4 regions of the Micromonospora sp. NPDC005324 genome follow, and region 4 is predicted to be linked to each of the others. Evidence: riboswitches for the same ligand, from Rfam matches in the RefSeq annotation. Region 4 holds a riboswitch; each other region holds the start of a gene.
The links. Region 4 has a riboswitch for cyclic di-AMP ahead of ABZS40_RS15860 (hypothetical protein). Riboswitches for the same ligand answer to the same signal wherever they lie in the genome.
Positions count from the first base shown of each region.

Region 1: linked by a shared signal. The riboswitch ahead of ABZS40_RS05515 (C39 family peptidase) and the one ahead of ABZS40_RS15860 (hypothetical protein) in region 4 are both predicted to bind cyclic di-AMP.
Region 2: linked by a shared signal. The riboswitch ahead of ABZS40_RS14805 (NlpC/P60 family protein) and the one ahead of ABZS40_RS15860 (hypothetical protein) in region 4 are both predicted to bind cyclic di-AMP.
Region 3: linked by a shared signal. The riboswitch ahead of ABZS40_RS06755 (hypothetical protein) and the one ahead of ABZS40_RS15860 (hypothetical protein) in region 4 are both predicted to bind cyclic di-AMP.

Region 1 covers NZ_JBEXGE010000004.1:71,315-75,958, forward strand. The annotation lists gene ABZS40_RS05500 (CDP-glycerol glycerophosphotransferase family protein) at 1-450, shown strand, start outside; gene ABZS40_RS05505 (alpha/beta fold hydrolase) at 455-1,201, opposite strand; gene ABZS40_RS05510 (hypothetical protein) at 1,350-2,384, shown strand; gene ABZS40_RS05515 (C39 family peptidase) at 2,456-3,304, opposite strand; cyclic di-AMP (ydaO/yuaA leader) riboswitch at 3,538-3,679, opposite strand; gene ABZS40_RS05520 (hypothetical protein) at 3,964-4,644, opposite strand, start outside.
Region 2 covers NZ_JBEXGE010000011.1:184,538-189,181, forward strand. The annotation lists gene dcd (dCTP deaminase) at 1-306, shown strand, start outside; gene ABZS40_RS14805 (NlpC/P60 family protein) at 383-1,423, opposite strand; cyclic di-AMP (ydaO/yuaA leader) riboswitch at 1,437-1,572, opposite strand; gene ABZS40_RS14810 (peptidoglycan recognition family protein) at 1,808-3,790, shown strand; gene ABZS40_RS14815 (NlpC/P60 family protein) at 3,846-4,644, opposite strand, start outside.
Region 3 covers NZ_JBEXGE010000005.1:42,382-47,025, forward strand. The annotation lists gene ABZS40_RS06740 (PfkB family carbohydrate kinase) at 1-94, opposite strand, end outside; gene ABZS40_RS06745 (SRPBCC family protein) at 285-752, shown strand; gene ABZS40_RS06750 (hypothetical protein) at 798-1,292, opposite strand; gene ABZS40_RS06755 (hypothetical protein) at 1,434-2,447, opposite strand; cyclic di-AMP (ydaO/yuaA leader) riboswitch at 2,504-2,635, opposite strand; gene ABZS40_RS06760 (cation diffusion facilitator family transporter) at 2,754-3,671, opposite strand; gene ABZS40_RS06765 (AAA family ATPase) at 3,778-4,644, opposite strand, start outside.
Region 4 covers NZ_JBEXGE010000013.1:21,188-25,831, reverse strand. The annotation lists gene ABZS40_RS15880 (hypothetical protein) at 1-369, opposite strand, end outside; gene ABZS40_RS15875 (copper ion binding protein) at 385-594, opposite strand; gene ABZS40_RS15870 (metal-sensitive transcriptional regulator) at 690-986, shown strand; gene ABZS40_RS15865 (YibE/F family protein) at 1,344-2,714, shown strand; cyclic di-AMP (ydaO/yuaA leader) riboswitch at 2,881-3,011, shown strand; gene ABZS40_RS15860 (hypothetical protein) at 3,016-4,035, shown strand; gene ABZS40_RS15855 (carbonic anhydrase) at 4,091-4,644, opposite strand, start outside.

The DNA.
Region 1 (4,644 bases), on a different contig from region 4:
CGCCAACTGGGCCGCCTGACCGAGCTGCTCGTCGCCGACCGCGCCCGCACCGGCCGCCAGCACGTGGTCGGCGCTGCGGCCCGGGAGCTGAGCCTGACCGAGTGCGTCAACTCCGCCGACGCGCTGGTCTCCGACGTGTCCGGCGTGATCTCGGACTTTCTCTACTCCGGCAAGCCATACGCGGTCGCCGACATGGGCGACGAGGGCGACCGGTTCGTGGAACGGTTCCCGCTGGCCGGGTCGGGTTACGTGCTGCGCCGGGACATGTCCAACGTGGACGAGGCGCTGACCGCGCTGCTGGACACCGACCCGCTGGCCGAGGCCCGCTGGGCCACCCGCCGCCACTACCTGGGTGACTTCCCGGCCGAGTCGTACGCCGAGGCGTTCCTGACCGCCGCCCGCCGGGAGCTGGCCCCGACCGAGACACTTACCGCGTCCGCACCGGCCTAGCCGCTCAGCGGTACGGGTCGAGCAGCGCCAGCACCGCGGCGGGGTCCTCCACGTGCGCGTTGTGCCCGAGACCGGGGAGGGTGGCGACCGGTACGCCGTACTCCTTGAGCTGTTCGTCGGTGACCATCGGGTCGTTCTCCCCGCGTGCCAGCACCACCGGCACGTCGGTCGCCGCCAGCAGCGCGGTCAGGTCGGGCTCGCCGACGGCGAAGGCGGCCGGGTCCATGGCGAGACGCCACCGGCCGTCGACCTGGCGCAGCCCGGCGTCCACCACCGGGTGGTCCGGCGGGACCAGGCCGGCCAGCCCGGCGACCCGCAGGTAGCGGCGCGCCGCCTCGGTGCGGCTGGCGAACCAGCCCACCGGGCGGGCGGCGACCTCGGCGGCGCGGGTCAGCTCGGCGGGCGACCAGAGGGCCTTGATGCCCAGCCCGACCACGGCGTCCACCGGCGTCCCGGCGTCGCGGGCGGCCAGCGCCAGGCCGACCACCCCACCCAGCGAGTGCCCGAGCACGACCAGCCGGTCGTCGGGGGCGAGGGCCTGCGCGATCTGCTGGGCGAAGCCCGCGAAGGAGTACAACGGCAGCGGCGATGCCCAGCCGTGGCCGGCGAGGTCCGGTGCCAGCCACCGCCCGGGCCAGTGCTGCTCGAGGTACGGCGCCCAGGGCAACCACACGTCCCCGGTCGCCCCCATGCCGTGCAGCAGCAGCAGGACCGGCCTGCGGCCGGCGTGACCACCCGTCTTCTCCACCACGGCCGCAGTCTCCCACGGTTCACGGCCTGGTACGAGAGCCGTCACCCGCGCCACCCCCGGGACACGAAGATCCACTGTAGAGTTCGCGACCTGAACCGGGACGGCCCATCCGTCGGTCCCGTCGCGGAAAGGAGCCACAGTGCTCAGGATGTCCGGATCAGCACTGGTCGCGGCCCTGGCAGCCGTCGCACTCGGCGCGTCGCCGACGCACGCCGCACCAGGCACACCGGCGGATGTCGCCACACCGAACGGCGGGGCGGCAGTGGCCGCCGACCGGGTCCTTCGGGTCTACAACAACAACATCGAGAACCTGGTGGTGAACAACTCCGACGGGAGCTGCACCCGGATCTCCGGGCCGGACCACCTGAGCTCGGTCCTGGTCGACGACGCTGGTCGCACCGGCACCAGCGGTGTGGCGCCGCCGGACATCCTGATCGTGCAGCAGGTGCGTGGCAGCGGCCAGGCCGAGGCGTACGCCGACCAACTGTCGGCGAAGTTCGGCTACCCGGCGGGCACCTACGGGGCGATCGTGGCGTGGAGTGACCCGGAGCCGTGGGGCAGCACGCACAAGTGCAGTTCGCAGTCGCTCGGGGATCTCAAGAAGAAGCAGACCAACGGCATCATCTGGAACACGCGGACGCTGAGCCTGGCCAGCGGCGACATCTCGAAGTACTGGAGCGCGGGCTGGCTCAGGCCGGGCACGGCGTACGCCAACGGCGCCGGATGCACGCTGTACAAGCCACCGAACAGCGACCCGGACAGCACCGACTTCTACAAGTGGAAGCGGACCAGCGCCATCGCGGCCCGGTTCACCATCAAGGCGACCGGCACCAGTGTGTTCGCCGCGACCATGCACCTGCCCCAGGAGAACCGGCAGAACGCCTGTGCCGGCGACGGCGATCGGGGCATCGCCAACACCGGCATCCACCTCGGCGCGGACGCGACCAGCCTGCTGAACGCCTCCACGATCCGCGTGGTGGGCATCGACGCGAACCGGACGGGCATCGCCCCCGGCACGTTGGGCGGCTATGGAATGACCGGTTACGGGTCGAAGGCCACCAACGGCTCCAGCAAGATCGATTATTTGTTCGTCAACGGCGGCGTGCAGTCGTCCGCCGTCGACCACACGGTCGTCGGGACGAAGTCGAACCACAAGGCGCTGTACGGCTTCATCACCTACTGACCGCACAGACAGACGCCGCGGGCGCCGGCCCCTTGTGGGGGACGGCGCCCGCGGCGGTCAGAGTGCCCGGGTCAGGCGGAGTAGCCCCGGCTGGTGATCCAGTTGGCCAGGTCGATCGTGGTGATCCAGTACGACGGGTCGGCCGGGTTCGCCGAGTCGGCGATCCGCACGGTGCGGCCGTTGTCCTTGTAGCCCACGACGGCGATGTAGTGCCCGCCACCGTAGGAGTGCCAGCTGCCGTCGGTGTCGGTGGCGTCCCCGACGACGTTGGCCACCACGCCCCGGCCGTCGGTGACGGCCTTCACCACGTCGGCCTGGAGCCGGTCCATCTGGGCCGCGCTGGGCGCGCCGGGGAACATCCGGGTCCGGTACGGGGAGCCCTTCACCTCGGCGTTGAGCACCCGGGTGGTGTCCTCGGCCGAGTTGGTGCCCATCTCGGTGGTGCCCAGCTCGGCGCCGAGCTCCTCCTGGGTGCGGTCGATGCCGGCGGCGCTGAGCGCGTTCCGGGTGGCCGCCGGGCCGCAGTTGTAGTAGGTGTTCTGCGCCTCGTAGTCGTAATCGAGCACCTTGGTCGCGGGCGGCTTCGGCCGCTCCGGCTTCCGGGTCAGGTCCGGGTTGCTGCTGGCCTTGGCGGCGGGCGACGCGGCGCTGGTGGCCGGGGCGGCAGTGGTCGGCACGGCGCTGGCCGAGGGGGACGCGTCCCGAACATCGCCGCGGGAGGCGGCGACGTCGCTGCGCATCTCGGCAACAGTGGTCGCGGTGCGCTGGCCGGCCGGGGCGTCGTCGGCAGTGGTGAGCAGGGCGCCGGTGGTGGTGGCGATCGCGAGGGCCGCGGCGGAGGCGGCGACGATCTGGTACGGGCGCTCGGTGGCGAGACGGCGGAGCTGACGCTTCAGGGTGTGCTTCACGGGGTCCTCCACGGATCGGGGGGAGAGCGGCACACCGGGGCCGGACCGGCATCCGGGCAGGCGCCAGCGCGCGGACCGTGGTCCGCGGATGGTGAACCGCTCAGGGGAACGCCCGGCGCGGCCGGGCGGGGAAGGCGATGACCCGGGGGGTCAGCTCACCGTCACGCGACGATTGAGCGGGTGCACCGCCGCGCCGTGGAGGCGAGGGAACAACCGAGGGGTGGAAAGGTGCTGCACGAGGATGGGACTCCTTCCGACACCGCCTACCGGGTTAGCTGACGGATTCGGGCGGGAAGATCGCCCTACCGCGGGCCGTGGCTCGCGGATTCACCCCAGACTTACTGATGGGTCCCCGGCTCGTTGATCACGATTAAGCGGGTCGATGCGGCGTCGCGTCTTGCGATCGGTAACCGCACCGGACGGGACGACACTACTGGCGTCTCAGCGCGCTGCCAAGCCAGGTTCACCTGCGTAAACCCCAATTGGTGCGACAATTTCTGCGCGTATTGCCGATGATGTGACTCGATGGGACAACCGGTTACGGCGACGCCTACGGGCGACAACCGGACAGGCCGCAAAGAACGCGACCGCAATCGCGGGAACAATGGCGCCGATCGCGCCGTACGTCCGATTTCGCAATGCGGTGACCGGCCTCACATCACGGATTGGGCTCAACCCAACCGGGCCGGGCGCCACAGTGCCACGACGGCGGGACGCAACGCCCCGGCCACCGTCCGACGCGCGGGCACCGGAGTGGGGCGGAGCCGGACCGCCGCCGCGTACGCCTCCTCGGCGAGGACACGAGCCGACTCGGCGGCCAACTCCGCGTCGCGCCAGGCGGCCCGCTCACGGTCGGCGGCCACCTGGTAGTCGGCCAGCCGCGCATCCCGGATCACCCGGCTGATCAGCACCTCCTGCTCGACCGGGTGCCGCCGGGGATCCCAGCCGCGCCGGTGCCCGAACACGTCGCTGAGCTGTGCCATGGTCAGGTCGCCCCGCCAGTACGCCGCCATCGCCGCTCGGTGCAGATAGCGTTCCCGGGCGGCGTACTCGGCGGGGGTGTGTGGGGTCTGCGGGGTGGGCAGCACCCCGGCGCCCCCGAAGCGACGCGCGGCGGTGTCCGCCTCGTCGTACCCGATCCAGGCCCGCTCCAGCTGCTCCTGAGCGGTCAGCCAGGCGGCGCGCCACCGCTTGGCGGTGGTGGCCGCGCCGGCCGCGGCGACGGCCACCTCCTCGGCGTAGCGGCGCAGGTCGACGGCCTCGGCGGCGGCCAACTCCCGAGGAGTGGGCCCGCCGCGGAGCGGGTCGTCAGTGGGCCGGTCCCGTTCGGGGCGGGCGGCCAGCACGGTGAG
Region 2 (4,644 bases), on a different contig from region 4:
GACCAGCTCGCCGGCCGGCTGGAGGGCAAGAGCTCCCTGGGGCGGCTCGGGCTGCTCACGCACTCCACCGCCGGCTTCATCGACCCGGGCTTCTCCGGCCACGTGACGCTGGAACTCTCGAACGTCGCGAACCTGCCGATCACCCTGTGGCCGGGCATGAAGATCGGGCAGCTCTGCATCTTCCGGCTCTCCTCGCCGGCCGAGCACCCGTACGGCTCGGTGGTCTACGGCTCGCGTTACCAGGGCCAGCGGGGGCCGACGCCCAGCCGCGCCTGGCAGCACTGGCGCACCTGGCCAACCCGCTGAGGCCCACCACCCGCCAGAACACAGACGACGAGGGCCCGCCGCGACGGATCGCGACGGGCCCTTCGGTCACCCGGGGTCAGCCTGGGCGGCCGTAGCTGTGGATCGGGCCGTCGTCGACCTTCTTCATCTTGACCGGTTGACCGGCCTGCGAGGCGTGCACCACCCAGCCGCCGCCGACGTACATACCGACGTGGTGGATGTCGCTGTAGTAGAAGACCAGGTCGCCGGGGCGCAGGTCGCCCTTGCTGACGTTCTTCGTGACCCGGCTCTGCGCGGCGGCGTTGTGCGGCAGCGACACGCCGGCCTTCGCCCAGGCGGCCAACATCAGCCCGGAGCAGTCGTACGAGTTCGGGCCCTCGGCACCCCAGACGTAGGGCTTGCCGATCTGCGCGCAGGCGAACTTGACAGCGGTGCCCGCGGCGCCGCCGGGGTAGCTGCCCGGACAGGGCGCCGGGCGCAGCGGACCGCCGCCGCCGCTGCCGTACACCTTGAGGCGCAGCTTCTGCAGGCGGTCGATCTCGTCGTTGATCTGCTTCTTCTTCGCCGCCAGTTGAGCTTCGGTGCGGGTCAGCTGGGCCACCATCTCGTCCAGCGGCGCCTTCTGCGCGGCCAACTGGTCGCGCAGGTCGGCCACCTGGCGTACGTCCTTCTGCTGGTTGTGCGCGAAGCGGTCGAGCATTTCGAGCTGGCCGACGACCTCGCTGGGCGACCGGCTGCCCAGCACCGCGTTGACCGTCGAGACGTTCTCGCCCTTGTAGGCGCGGACGGCCAGGGCGCTGACCTTGTCCATCGCGGCGTCGACCTGGCGCTCCAGCGGAGTGATCCGGGCGGCCAGCGCGTCGGCCTGCTTGCGCTTCGCGGCGAGGTCGGTGCGGGTGGCGTTGTGCCGTTCGATGATTGGTTCGAGCTTGTTCCAGTCGGCGTCGATCTGGCGCTCGATCTCGGCGACGGACGGGTCGGCGTGGGCCGCCGTGGCACTGCCGGTCAGGACGACGGCGATGCCGGCCAGCGCGGCGAGAGCGGTGGTGAAGCGGGACCAGCGTGGGCGCGGCACGATCGACGCCGGGCCGGCTGATGCCGACCGCTCGGACGACGGCCGCGGGGCATGGAGTGCCACCGGGGTCTCGTACTCCTTCTTCCTGACCGCCTACCGGGTTAGCTGACGGGTTCGGGCGGGAAGTCGGCGCCCTACCGCAGTTGCTGCGGATTCACCCCGAGGGACCTGGGTCCCCGGTTCGTTCGGAAACGACTCGGCGGTGTCGGTCCGTTACCGCCCGGGCTGGGCGGAGCTGCTGTCGGGCCGACGAATGACCAGAGTAGAGACGCTTGTTACCGATCCGCAACCCGTGCGGCCGTGACACTCCGTACGGATTGGACGAGGTCACCGACCGTGTGTGAAGAATTCTTTCCGCATACTTCGATAGATGGAAAGGTATTGACGTAACCTCCCGGCCGGCGCGATGGTGACCTGACCTCACTCCGAGAGAATCTAGGGGGTTCGATGCACCATCCAACCCTGTCGACCGGCTGGCGCGCACTGCTCGCCGCCACCGTGGTCGCCGCCGCGACAACGGTGCCACTCTCCGTCGGCCCGGCCGTCGCCGCGCCCACCACCGACCGCCAGCAGCAGTACGCCGCCGCGGCCACCGAGTACGGCGTGCCGGCCGTCGTGCTGCTCGGCGTCTCCTACCTGGAGTCGCGCTGGGACACCAACGCCGGCACACCGAGCACCAGTGGCGGCTACGGCCCGATGCACCTGACCGACGCGCGGCACGTGGCCGCCCTACCCGGGCGGGGCCACCACGACGCCGGTGCCGAGGACCCACGCGGCGACGATTCCCGTCCCGCGCGGGTGCCCGCGCCCCGCCCGGTCGAGGCCCCCGCGCCGTCCACCGCCGCGTTGCAGACCGTGGACGCCGCGGCCACGCTGACCGGCGCCACCCCCGAGGCACTGCGCACCGACGCGGGCCTCAACATCCGGGGTGGGGCCGCGCTGCTGAGCGCGTACCAACGGGATCTGAGCGCGCCGGTCGGCGCGGACACCGACCCGGCGGCCTGGTACGGCGCGGTGGCCCGCTACTCGGGCGCGGACAGCGCCGACGCCGCGGCGGCCTTCGCCGACGAGGTCTTCACCACCATCGGCGCTGGCGAAGCCCGGGTGACCGACGACGGCCAGCGGATCACCCTGCCGGCCCGCGCGGTGCGGCCCGAGCGTGCCTGGCTGGACCGGCTGGGCCTGCGCCGGCTGGCCCGCCCCGACGGTGTGGAGTGCCCCCGCACCATCTCCTGCGAGTGGATCCCGGCGCCCTACGAGGCGTTTGGCGACGGGGACTACGGCAACCACGACCTCTCCGACCGACCCGCGCGGCAGAAGATCGAGTACATCGTCATCCACGACACCGAGGCGAGTTGGGCCACGACCCTGCAACTCGTCCAGGACCCGACCTACGTGAGCTGGCACTACTCGCTGCGCTCGGTCGACGGGCACATCGCCCAGCACGTGAAGACCACTGACGTCGGCTGGCACGCCGGCAACTGGTACGTCAACGCGAAGTCGATCGGGCTGGAGCACGAGGGCTTCGCGGCGCAGGGCACCTGGTACACCGAGGCGATGTACCGGGCCTCGGCGAAGCTGGTCCGGCACCTGGCGCTGCGGCTGGGCATCCCACTGGACCGTCAGCACATCATCGGCCACGACAACGTGCCCGGCACCGTCGCCTCGACAGTGCGGGGGATGCACTGGGATCCGGGCCCGTACTGGGACTGGACGCACTACTTCGACCTGCTGCACGCGCCTCGACTGGACACCGGCACCCCGGCCACCGGGCTGGTCCGGATCGACCCGGACTACGCCACCAACCAGCCGGCGTTCACCGGCTGCGTCACCGCAGGCGTGCCCTGCGCGCCGCGCGGCTCCTCCGCAGTGGTGCTGCGCAGCGCACCGTCCGCTGACGCGCCGCTGGTCAACGACATCGCGCTCCGCCCAGACGGCAGCCCGAACACGATGGTCGTGTCGGACCACGGGGCCCGGGCGTCCGCCGGGCAGACGTACGCGCTGGCCGGACGACAGGGCGACTGGACGGCGATCTGGTACCTCGGGCAGCGGGCCTGGTTCCACAACCCAACCTCCGCGCCGACCGCCAGCTGGACCGTCGGCGTCGTGGCCACGCCGAAGCCCGGACGGACCACCATTCCGGTCTACGGGCGGGCATACCCGGAGCAGTCCGCGTACCCGGAGGGGGTGCCCTACCAGACGATCTCGCCGCTCCAGTACACCCTGGCGGCCGGGCAGCGGTACGCCGTCGGCGCGGTGCTGGCCGGCGAGTACTACCGGGCCAGCACGTTCGACGGCTCCTCGCCGGGCGACTGGACGGTGATTCGCGGCAAGAACCGGTACGCGCAGATCCAGTTCGGCCACCGGATCATGTACGTCGACCTCGCCGACGTGCAGCTGTTGCCGTCCCCGGTGGGCGCGCCCCGCTGAGAACCACGACGGCCCCCGGTCGGTGACCGGGGGCCGTCGTGTCGCGCGAGGTGGATCAGCCGGGTCTGCGGAACCCGGCGATGGGCATGGTGGTGATGCTGGACACCTGCACCGGTTTGCCGGCGCGTGGCGCGTGCACCATCTGGTTGTTACCCAGATACAGCCCGACATGACTCAGGCCGGAGAAGAAGAAGACCAGGTCACCGGGGCGGGCATCCGCTCGCGAGACGGCCTTGCCCTCGTTCCACTGGTCACCGGTGTGATGGGTGAGGTAGATCCCGGCCGCCTTGTAGGCGTACTGGGTCAGCCCCGAGCAGTCGAACGAGTTCGGGCCGGTGGCACCCCAGACGTACGGCTTGCCGACCTTGCCGCAGGCGGTCCTGATCGCGGTGCGGGCCGCCGCGCTGACCACTCCGTTGATGGTCGGGCAGGCCGCGGTCTTGACAGTGGTCTTGGGCATCGACGCCTCGAGCTGCTTGATCTCGGCGTCGATCTGCTTCTTCTTCGCCGCCAGATCGTTCTGCTGCTTGGTCTGGGTGACGATCAGCGCGTCCAGCTTCTGCTTCTCACCGTCGTACTTGGCCCGTACGGCCAGCACACCCTCGACCTCCTTGCGCTCCTGCGAAGCGAGCCGGTCGAGAATGGTGAGCTGCTCGGTGAGCGTGTCCGGCTTGGCGCTGACCAGCAGCGCGCCGATGTCGTGCGACGGGCCCGAGATGTAGTAGCGGGAGGCGAGGTCACCGACCCGGTTGAGCGCCATCTCGCTCTGCAGCGCAAGCGGCTCGATCTTCTTCTGGAGGTTCGCCGACTTCTGCCGGTTGACCTTCAGCTGCGCCCGGACCTTGTTGTACTGC
Region 3 (4,644 bases), on a different contig from region 4:
CGGGGTGCAGGTGCAACTCGGGGTGGTCGTTGGGCTGGTCCACCGTCACCGTCAGCTGTGGGGTGGGCGCGAAGACCATCACGTGCCCACTCATTGGTCGTCGCCGTTCATCCTGGCCGCCCTCCGGCACCTTCGGAAGATTTTGTACTAACCGACCCTAATGGCGCAGGGGGTGACAGGTCGCCGCATCGGCCCGCTCCGGCGCGGCGCTGAGGGGACGTGGGGCGTTGCCAGCCAGACATCGGTACGGGACGATCGGGCGACCAACGACGGCGGGAGACGGTGTGGTCAGCAGGGATACCTTCAGCTACACCGTCCAGGCCCGGTGCTCGCCCGCCGAGGCGGTGGCGTTGCTCGGCGACCTGACCCGGCAGGGCGAGCTGCATCCGCTGATCGTCCGGGTCCGGCGGGTGCCGCCCCGGCCCGGCGCCCAGGCCAGCTACACGATCAACGACCGGTTGGCGGCCGGTCCGCTGCGCTTCCGGACCACCTACCACGCGGACGTGTTGATCAGCGAGGCCGACGAGATCGTCATGGTGGCCCGCCAGTGGCCGGCGACCACAGTGCGCAACCACACCCGACTACGCGCCGAGCCGGACGGCCTGGTCCGCATCGACGTCGAGATCACCCTGACCGCGCCGACGCCACTGTTCCGGTACGCGTTCCGCCAGGCCCAAGCCGCCCACCTGGCCCTCGCCACCCGGCTGGGCGCGGCCCTGGACCGCACCGGCAACCCCCCACAACCGGCCTGACCAGCCCCGTCGGCTCACGTGCCCAGCCTCGCCCCTGCTCGCCGATCATGGAGTTGTGGTGGGTGACGTGGTTCGTCTGGCGGGACGCCGGCCCCACGGCTTGTAGGTGGACAGCACCGTCGCGATGATCATCAGGCTGGTCGACACCGCCGGCGCGATGACCAGGTCGGCGCGGTCCCGTGTGGGCAGGGCAGCGCCGACCACTCCGGCGTGGCGCAGGTTCGGGGTGAGCAGGAACAGCACCAGCCCGACCATCACGGTGGTGAGCACGAGCTTGACCAGCACCCAGCGGTGGCGCAGCAGGCCCCACGGGGTGAGCAGCGAGCTGGCGACTCCGATCAGCCAGACCAGGACGCTCAGCGGCGCGAACAGCACCGTGCCGACCAGGGCCGTGACCGGATAGACCACAGCCGGGTCGGCGCCCCGCTGCACGGCGATGCCGAGGGTGAGCAGCACCAGGTCGGCGCCGAGCCAGCCGAGCGAGGTGACGAGGTGCAGGGTGAGCAGCGCCTTGCGGGTGGTGGGTCGGATCCGAGGCATACCGCGATGCTGCCCGCCGACCGCGGCCGGGTCGTCCGACGACCGACGACATCAGGGGTACGCCCGGCGACGTAGCCCGGCCCGGACACACGTGATGCCTGTGAGTCATGACGATGACTCACAGGCATCACGACGCGTGGCTCAGTAGACCGACAGGTGTACGTGGTTGGTGTGGTCCGTGGACGGGGTGCCGTGCGCCCCGCTGTACGACTTCCACCCGCTGCTGGGCAGCCAGATCTGCCTGTACCAGATCACGTAGAGCACGGCGAGCCGGTCCGCGTTGCGGATGAAGTACGCGGCCAGGTTGTTGCCGTACGTCTTGTCACCGCCGGTGGCGTTCCCGCCGAAGCCGCCCTTCTGCGCCGCGAAGTCGCAGGCCCGGCCCTTCGGGTGTTCACCGGAGCCGCTGGGGCGGTGGCACGAGACGTACCGGGTGAAGCCCGCGGCCTTGGCCTGGTTGAGCGCGTGCAGGGTGCGTGGCGTGATGCAGCCGCTGGCCGGGGTGGGGTCGTTGACGCTGCACGACTCGGAGGGCCAGGAGCCGTCGGAGTTGCGCGGCGCGGCCGTCGCGTTGGCGCTGGATGTGCCCCGGTTGGAGCCGGTGTCGGCGGTGGTCTGCGGCTTGGGTGTGGTGGCCACGGTCAGGGCCCGTTCGGCCTGCTCCTTGCGCTTGGCCATCACCGCGACCTGCTTGCGCTGTTCGTTGATCTCGCCGTCCAGGGCGACCCGGGTGCGGTTGGCCTTGTCCTTGCTGTTCAGCAGGTCGCGCAGCACCCGGTCCTCGTTGGCCGCCACAGCGTCCAGCGCGGCCGCGCGGTCCATGAAGCCTTCCGGAGTGTTGCTGTTGAGCAGCGCCGACATCGCACCGAGCCGGCCGGTGCGGTAGGCCACCTCGGCGATCTCGCCGACCTTGCCGTTGCGCTGGTCGATCTCGACCTCGATGGTCTTCAGCTGGGTGGCGAGCTGCTTCTGCCGTTGCACCGAGGTGTCCAGGGCGCGCTTCGCGTCCAGGTAGCCCTTGCTGGCCGCCTCGAGTTGGGCGCGCAACGCCGGGGTGCCGCCCTCCTCGTCGGAGTCGGGTGCGGCGGCCCGCAGGCCGGTCGGGGGAGCGGCCGAGGCGGTGCCGGCCGGGAGCGCGACGCCGAGGGCGAACATCGCGACGATCAGGGCCGCCAGTCGGGCGGCGGGTGGTCGTGCTGGTGCCACTGCGCATGTCCTTCCGTCAGCCGCCGACCGGGTTAGCTGACGGGTTCGGGACGGAAGATCCCTACCGCTGACGCGGATGCACCCCAGGAACGTGGTTCCCCGGTTCGCCCAGCTGGGCGATTAGGCGACGACCACCACCGGCGCCGGGAGGGCGCCGCCTGGTGGAGGCCGGGACCGAGCCTACCGGTGCCGATGGGACCCGTGCAGCCAATGTGACGGACGGTGCGTGCGTCACCACGGAAAATCACGGCTCCGTCACCATTCGATCGAGCCACACGCTCCGGAGGCGGCGCCGGGCTCGATCTGCAACGTCGCGTGCTCGATGCGGAAGTCGTCGTGCAGGGCCGTACGCGCCGCGGTGAGCACCGCGCCGACCTCCGCGCCGGGTGCCATGGTCAGGTGAGCGGAGGCCACCTCCATGCCCGAGGTGAGCGTCCAGACGTGCAGGTCGTGCACCTCGACGACACCGGGGACGGCGGCCAGCCGGTCGTGCACGGCGGTCACCTGGAGGTGCTCCGGGGCGGCCTGCACCAGGATGCGGATGGCGGCGCGGGCCAGCCGCCAGGTGCGCGGCAGGATGAACACGCCGATGGCGACCGCCACCAGGGGGTCGGCCCACCACCAGTCGGTGACGGTGATGAGCAGCGCCGCGCCGATGACGCCGAGCGAGCCGAGCAGGTCACCGAGCACCTCCAGGTAGGCGCCCTGGAGGTTGATGCTCTCGCGCGCCCCGGCGCGCAGCAGCGCGAAGGCGGCGATGTTCGCGAGCAGGCCGAGCACGGCCACCGCGAGCATCGGGCCGGCGATGACCTGGTGCGGGTCGCCGAAACGGCGGATCGCCTCGATCACCACGTAGATGGCGACGCCGGAGAGCAGGACGGCGTTGGCAAGCGCGGCGAGCACCTCGAGTCGATAGAGCCCGAAGGTGCGCTGCGGGTCGCCGGTGGCCCGCCGGGTCGCCGTGATGGCGGCGAGGGCCATCCCGATGCCGAGCACGTCGGTGAACATGTGCCCGGCGTCGGAGAGCAGGGCGAGCGAGCCGGTGTGCAGGGCGACCACCGCCTCGACCACCATCAGGGTGGCGAGCAGCCCGAATGCCGCCCAGAGTCGACCTCGGTGCTGGTGTGCGGCATTGGCGACGGACCCATGGTGGTGGTCATGACCTGCGCCCACGAGAACCACCTTCCGCCGCTGGTCGGGAACCGGTCAAATATATGTTCACATCGCAATGTGTGCAAGTGTACGGGCAGCGCCTCCCGCTGGCGGCAGTACGCACACGTCAGCCGGTCGGGTCGATGGTGGTGAGCCGCTGGGTGGCCCGGGAGAGCGCCACGTACAGGGTGCGCACCCCGGCGCCCGGATCGGCCCGGATCTCGCTCGGGGCGACCAGCACCACACCGTCGTACTCCATGCCCTTGGCCTCGAGGCTGGTCACCACCTGCAACCTCGGCGCGCCGAGCGCGCCGAGCCAACCGGCGACCTCGTCCCGGCGGGGGACTGGCGTGATCACCCCGACCGTGCCCTCCACCTCGGCCAGCAGGCCGGCGGCGGCCTCCACTGTCGCGGTCTCCAACCCCGTCGCGGGCACCACCAGCTCGACCGGCTCGACGCCGGTGGAGCGCACGGCGGTCGGCAGCGGCAGGTCCGGGTAGAGCCGGCGGATCTCCGCCGCCGCCACCGCGAAGATCTCCGCCGAGTTGCGGTAGTTGGTGGTGAGCGTGAAGTCGTGTCGCTTGCGCCGGCCCAGCGCCTGGTCGCGGGCTCGGGTCAGCTCCTCCGGATCGCCGGTCCACGCGGTCTGCGCGGGGTCGCCCACCACCGTCCAGGAGGCCAGTCGGCCGCGCCGACCGACCATCCGCCACTGCATCGGCGAGACGTCCTGCGCCTCGTCCACCACCACGTGCGCGTACTCCCGGTAGTCCTCCGGACGCTCCCGGGCCGCCGCGCGGGCGGCCCGCTGCCGTTCACCGAGGGTGCTCAGCTCGCGGACGCCGCCGGCGAGCTGGAACGGATCGCGTCGCGCGCGGGCCGGCTGCGCGGGCTTACCAAGTAGGGCGTCCAACTCGTCCAGCAGAGCCACGTCGGCGATGGTCAACCCGGCCGGGTCCAGGTTCCGGTACGCGGCGTTGAGCAGCCGGATCTCCGC
Region 4 (4,644 bases):
CGGGGCGAGCTCGGGGTGAACGTGGCGGAAGCCGGAGAGGTCCCGTCGGGCGACGATCAGGTGCATCTGCTTGTCGTGCGCCACGTCGTACCGGGTGACCGGTTGGCCGTCCGGTCCGGCGATCCGGAAGGCGAACTCGCCGGCAGGGGCGTCGAGCGGTTCGAGGGTGTAGCCCCGGTCGGAGACGAGCAGGCCGCCGGGGAGCCGGGCGGCCGTCTCGTCGTGCTCGCCCGTCGCACGGGCGGCGTCGCCGTCGTGCCGGCTCTCGACCACCGGGGTGCGGTCGACGACCCGGCCGATCCCGTACGTCGTGCCGAACACCGCCGCGAGGCCCACGGCGAACCCGGCCAGTCTCGTCACGGTACGCACGCCGACCCCCCCCGATCACGCGTCGACGAGGTCGTAGCCGGCCTCGTCGACGGCGGCCCGGACAACAGCGGTGTCCAGCGGCTGATCGCTGCTGACCGTGACCCGGCCGGCCGCGAGGTCGACCTGGACGTCGCGCACCCCCGCGATGGCGCCGACCTCGGCGCTCACCGCGCTGACGCAGTGCCCGCAGGTCATGCCCTGCACCTGGTACGTCGTGTCGACCATTGGATCGTCTCCTTTGCGGTACCGGTACCCGGTGGGGGTATCTCGACAGAACACGACCGTACCATACCCCCAGGGGGTAGGCTATCCTGGTCGACATGACCGCACCCACCCCGATCCGCGGATACACCGCCAGCAAGGACCAGCTGCTCGCGCGGCTCCGCCGCGTCGAGGGGCAGGTTCGGGGCATCGAGAAGATGGTCGACGACGACCGCTACTGCATCGACGTGCTCACCCAGATCTCCGCCATCCAGGCCGCCCTCGACAAGGTGGCCCTCGGGCTGCTCGACGGGCACGCCCGGCACTGCATGCACGAGGGCGCCGCCGAGGGCCGGGCCGACGAGATGGCCACCGAGATGATGGCGGCGGTCGGCCGGCTCATGAAGCGCGGCTGACCGCACTCAGTCCGGCGCGGCGTCGGGCGGTGACGCAGCGGGCATGGCTCCAACATGCCGCCCCGGGGCCCGCCGCGCGGGCGGTTCGGCCGCCCGACACTCCGCCACGACCTGCAACCCCCAGGAGGGCTGGCTAACATCTCCCACGATGGCTCTCCACATGCTGCTGCACAGTCGGGCACCGGCGCCGCCACCTCGTGGCGTCGCCCCCGGCCGACCGGGCCGAGCACTGACCGTCCGTGATCAGGCGGTCGTCAGGCAGCGATCCGCGCCCGCCGTCCGCGGCGTTTCCACCGCAACGGTGAACCGCCCGGCCCGCTGACCCGTATCCCGCACCGGATCGTTGGGAGTCCCGCCTTGGCCGCCGACCACAGTCACCCCGCTCCGTCCGCCCCACCACGGGTGCGACGGATCCTCGTCGTGACTGTGGTACCCCTCTTCGTCGCCACAGTGCTGGCCGCGGTGCTGCTCTGGCCGCGCGGCGGGTCACCGCAGACCGATGGTGGTGCGGACGTGCCGCGCTACCCGGGGACGGTCACCCGGGTGGTGAGCGAGCCGTGCCCGCCGGTGCCGTCGGCCCCCGAGGGCACACCGAGAGTCGGCGACGGGCGGTGCGGCACTGTCGACGTCCTGGTGGACGACGGGCCGACCGCCGGCCAGCAGGTACGGACGCCGGTGCCCGACGGGCCCGGCGCACCCCGGGTCGAGGTCGGCGACGAGGTCATCCTGGTCGAACTGGCCGACCCGACCGATCCCACCACCAGCAACTGGAACATCGCCGAGCACCAACGCGGCACCCCGATGGTGTGGCTGGCGGTGATCTTCGCGGCCGCGATCGTCGCGTTCGGTCGGTGGCGAGGTCTGGCCGCGCTCGCCGGGCTGGCCGCCAGCTTCGCCATCCTGCTCACCTTCGTGCTTCCGGGCATCAGCGCCGGCGGGTCACCGCTGCTGGTGGCGGTGGTCGGCGCGGCCCTGATCATGTTCGTGGTGCTCTATCTGACCCACGGGGTCACCGCACAGACCTCGGTCGCGGTGCTCGGCACCCTGGGCAGCCTGGTGCTGACCGGCGTGCTCGCCACCATCGCCACGGCCGCGACCCACCTCACCGGCTTCGGCAGCGAGGACGCCACCACCCTGTCGATGTTCCAGGGCGACGTGGACCTGCACGGTCTGCTGCTCGCCGGGATCATCATCGGCTCGCTCGGGGTGCTCGACGACGTGACGGTCACCCAGGCGGCAACCGTCACCGAACTGGCGAACGCCAACCCCGGGCTGACCCGGTTGCAGCTGTACCGGGCGGCCACCCGGGTCGGCCGCGCGCACATCGCGTCCACTGTCAACACCATCGTGCTGGCGTACGCGGGCGCGTCACTGCCCCTGCTGCTCCTGCTCACCGCCGACGCGCGGCCGATCGGGCAGATCCTCACCAGTGAGTTCCTCGCGCAGGAGATCGTCCGCAGCGCGGTCGCCACCCTCGGCCTGATCGCCGCAGTGCCGCTGACCACCGGGCTGGCCGCGGTGGTGACCGCCGCCGGGCGTAGCGCTGCCACGGCGTCCACCGACGCTCCGGCGTCCCGGCCCCAGCCGGACCGCAGCGAGGCACTGGCCGCACTCATCTCACCGCGAACGGCCGGCACCGACGAGCCGGGCCAGAAGCGGGCCACACCCCCATCCGAGGCCACCGACCGGTGGCCGGAGTCGAACAGGAGCACGGATACGGCATGGTGACACTCCTCAGCGTGACCAGATCGGGCATCCACCCTGAGAACCGCGTCACTGGTCACTCAACGCTATGGCGAAATGACGCTTTTGGTCGGCATCCAGCCGTAGCTCACCTGGTCGACTCTCGGGTAACCTCGCTGCCGGTGACCGATGAAGGCGCGAAGCGGCGCCTGCGGTGCCACCGCCCAATCGCCAACCGGCGAGCCGGGGACCCAGGTACCTGGGGTGAATCCGCGTCAGCGGTAGGGGCCACTTCCGCCCCGAACCCGTCAGCTAACCCGGTCGGCGGTCGACGGAAGGGAACATTGTGACGGCACCCCTACGCCGCTGGTTGACACCCGTGGTGGCCGTGATCGCCGCACTGACAGTGCTCGCCGGGCCGCTCCCAGCGCACGCCGCCCCGACGACCCCCACACCCTCGGGGCACGAGGAGGACGGCGAGCCCAAGCTGCTCAACGACGTCATCGAGCAGGCCAACCGCGACTACTCCGCCGCAAAGTCCAAGCTGGACAAGTCCAAGAAGCGGCAGGGCGAGTTGGCCGCGGAGGTCAACCGGGCCAAGGCCGACCTGGACGCGTTGGCCCCGCAGGTCGGGCAGATCGCCGCCCAGGCGTACCGGACCGGCCGGATCGGCGCGGTCGCGATGCTGCTGGAGAGCGAAGCGCCCGACTCGTTCGTCCAGCGCGCCGGGATGCTCGACGAGATGAACATGGTCAACGAGAAGAAGCTCTCCGAGGTCAACGAGGTGAAGGCCCGCGCCGAGCAGGCCAAGCTGGCCCTCGACACCGAGGTCCGCGAGCAGCAGAAGCAGACCGCCCTGATGGCGAAGCGCAAGAGCGAGGCAGACAAGGCGCTCTCCCTCGTCGGCGGCAAGGGCTTCACCGGCGGCCTGGTGGATGCCACCTCCAAGGTCGCGAAGATCGGCCCGGGTCGCACGGCCGACGGTGACTGGAAGGCCCAGTCGTGCAGCGAGAACGACCCCACCACGTCCGGCTGCATCACACCGCGCACGCTGCACGCGTACAAGGAGGTCAAGGCGGCCGGCTTCAACCGGTTCGTCGGCTGCTACCGCCCCGGCGGGCCGTGGGAGCACCCGAAGGGCCGCGCCTGCGACTGGTCGCTACAGAAGAGCGGGTTCGCCCCGTGGCACAACAACGACACCCGGACGTACGGCAACAACGTCGCCGCGTTCCTCATCCGTAACGCAGACCGGCTCGGCATCTACTACGTGATCTGGAACCGGCAGATCTGGTTCCCGGCCACCGGCTGGAGTTCGTACAGCGGGCCGTCGAACCACACCGACCACGTTCACATGTCGCTGCTCTGACCTGCACGATCCCGTCGAGGGCCGTTCCGCGTGGCGCGGAGCGGCCCTCGTCGCGTCAGACGGTGGCAGCAGCGGCCGGGTCGGTCGACTCGGTGGATCCGGCCGGGGTCCCCAACGTCGCGAAGCCAGCGGGCACGGCGGCCACCGGGCGCACCGCTCCGGCAGCGAGTCGGTAGGACACCCCGACCACCGCGCACCGCCCCCGCGCCACCTCGTCGGCCAGCACCGGGGACTGCCCGAGCAACGTCTCGACGGTCTGGGCGATGTGGATGTCGACAATGCCGTCGATGTCGTCCACGCCCTCGGCCTCGGCCCGATGCAGGCTGGGCAGCACGGCGTCGACCACGGCGCGCAGATGGCCACTCGGTGCGGTACCGGTCGCGGCGGACTCCCGGGCGGCCTGCACCGCACCGCACGAGTCGTGGCCGAGCACCACCACCAGCGGGGTGCCGAGAACTGTCACCGCGTACTCGACGCTGCCGAGCACCTCAGGACCGGCGGTGTGCCCGGCGGTGCGAACCACGAACAGGTCGCCCAGACCCCGGTCGAAGATGATCTCGGCGGCCAGCCGTGAGTCGGAGCAGCCGACGATCACCGCGAACGGATGTT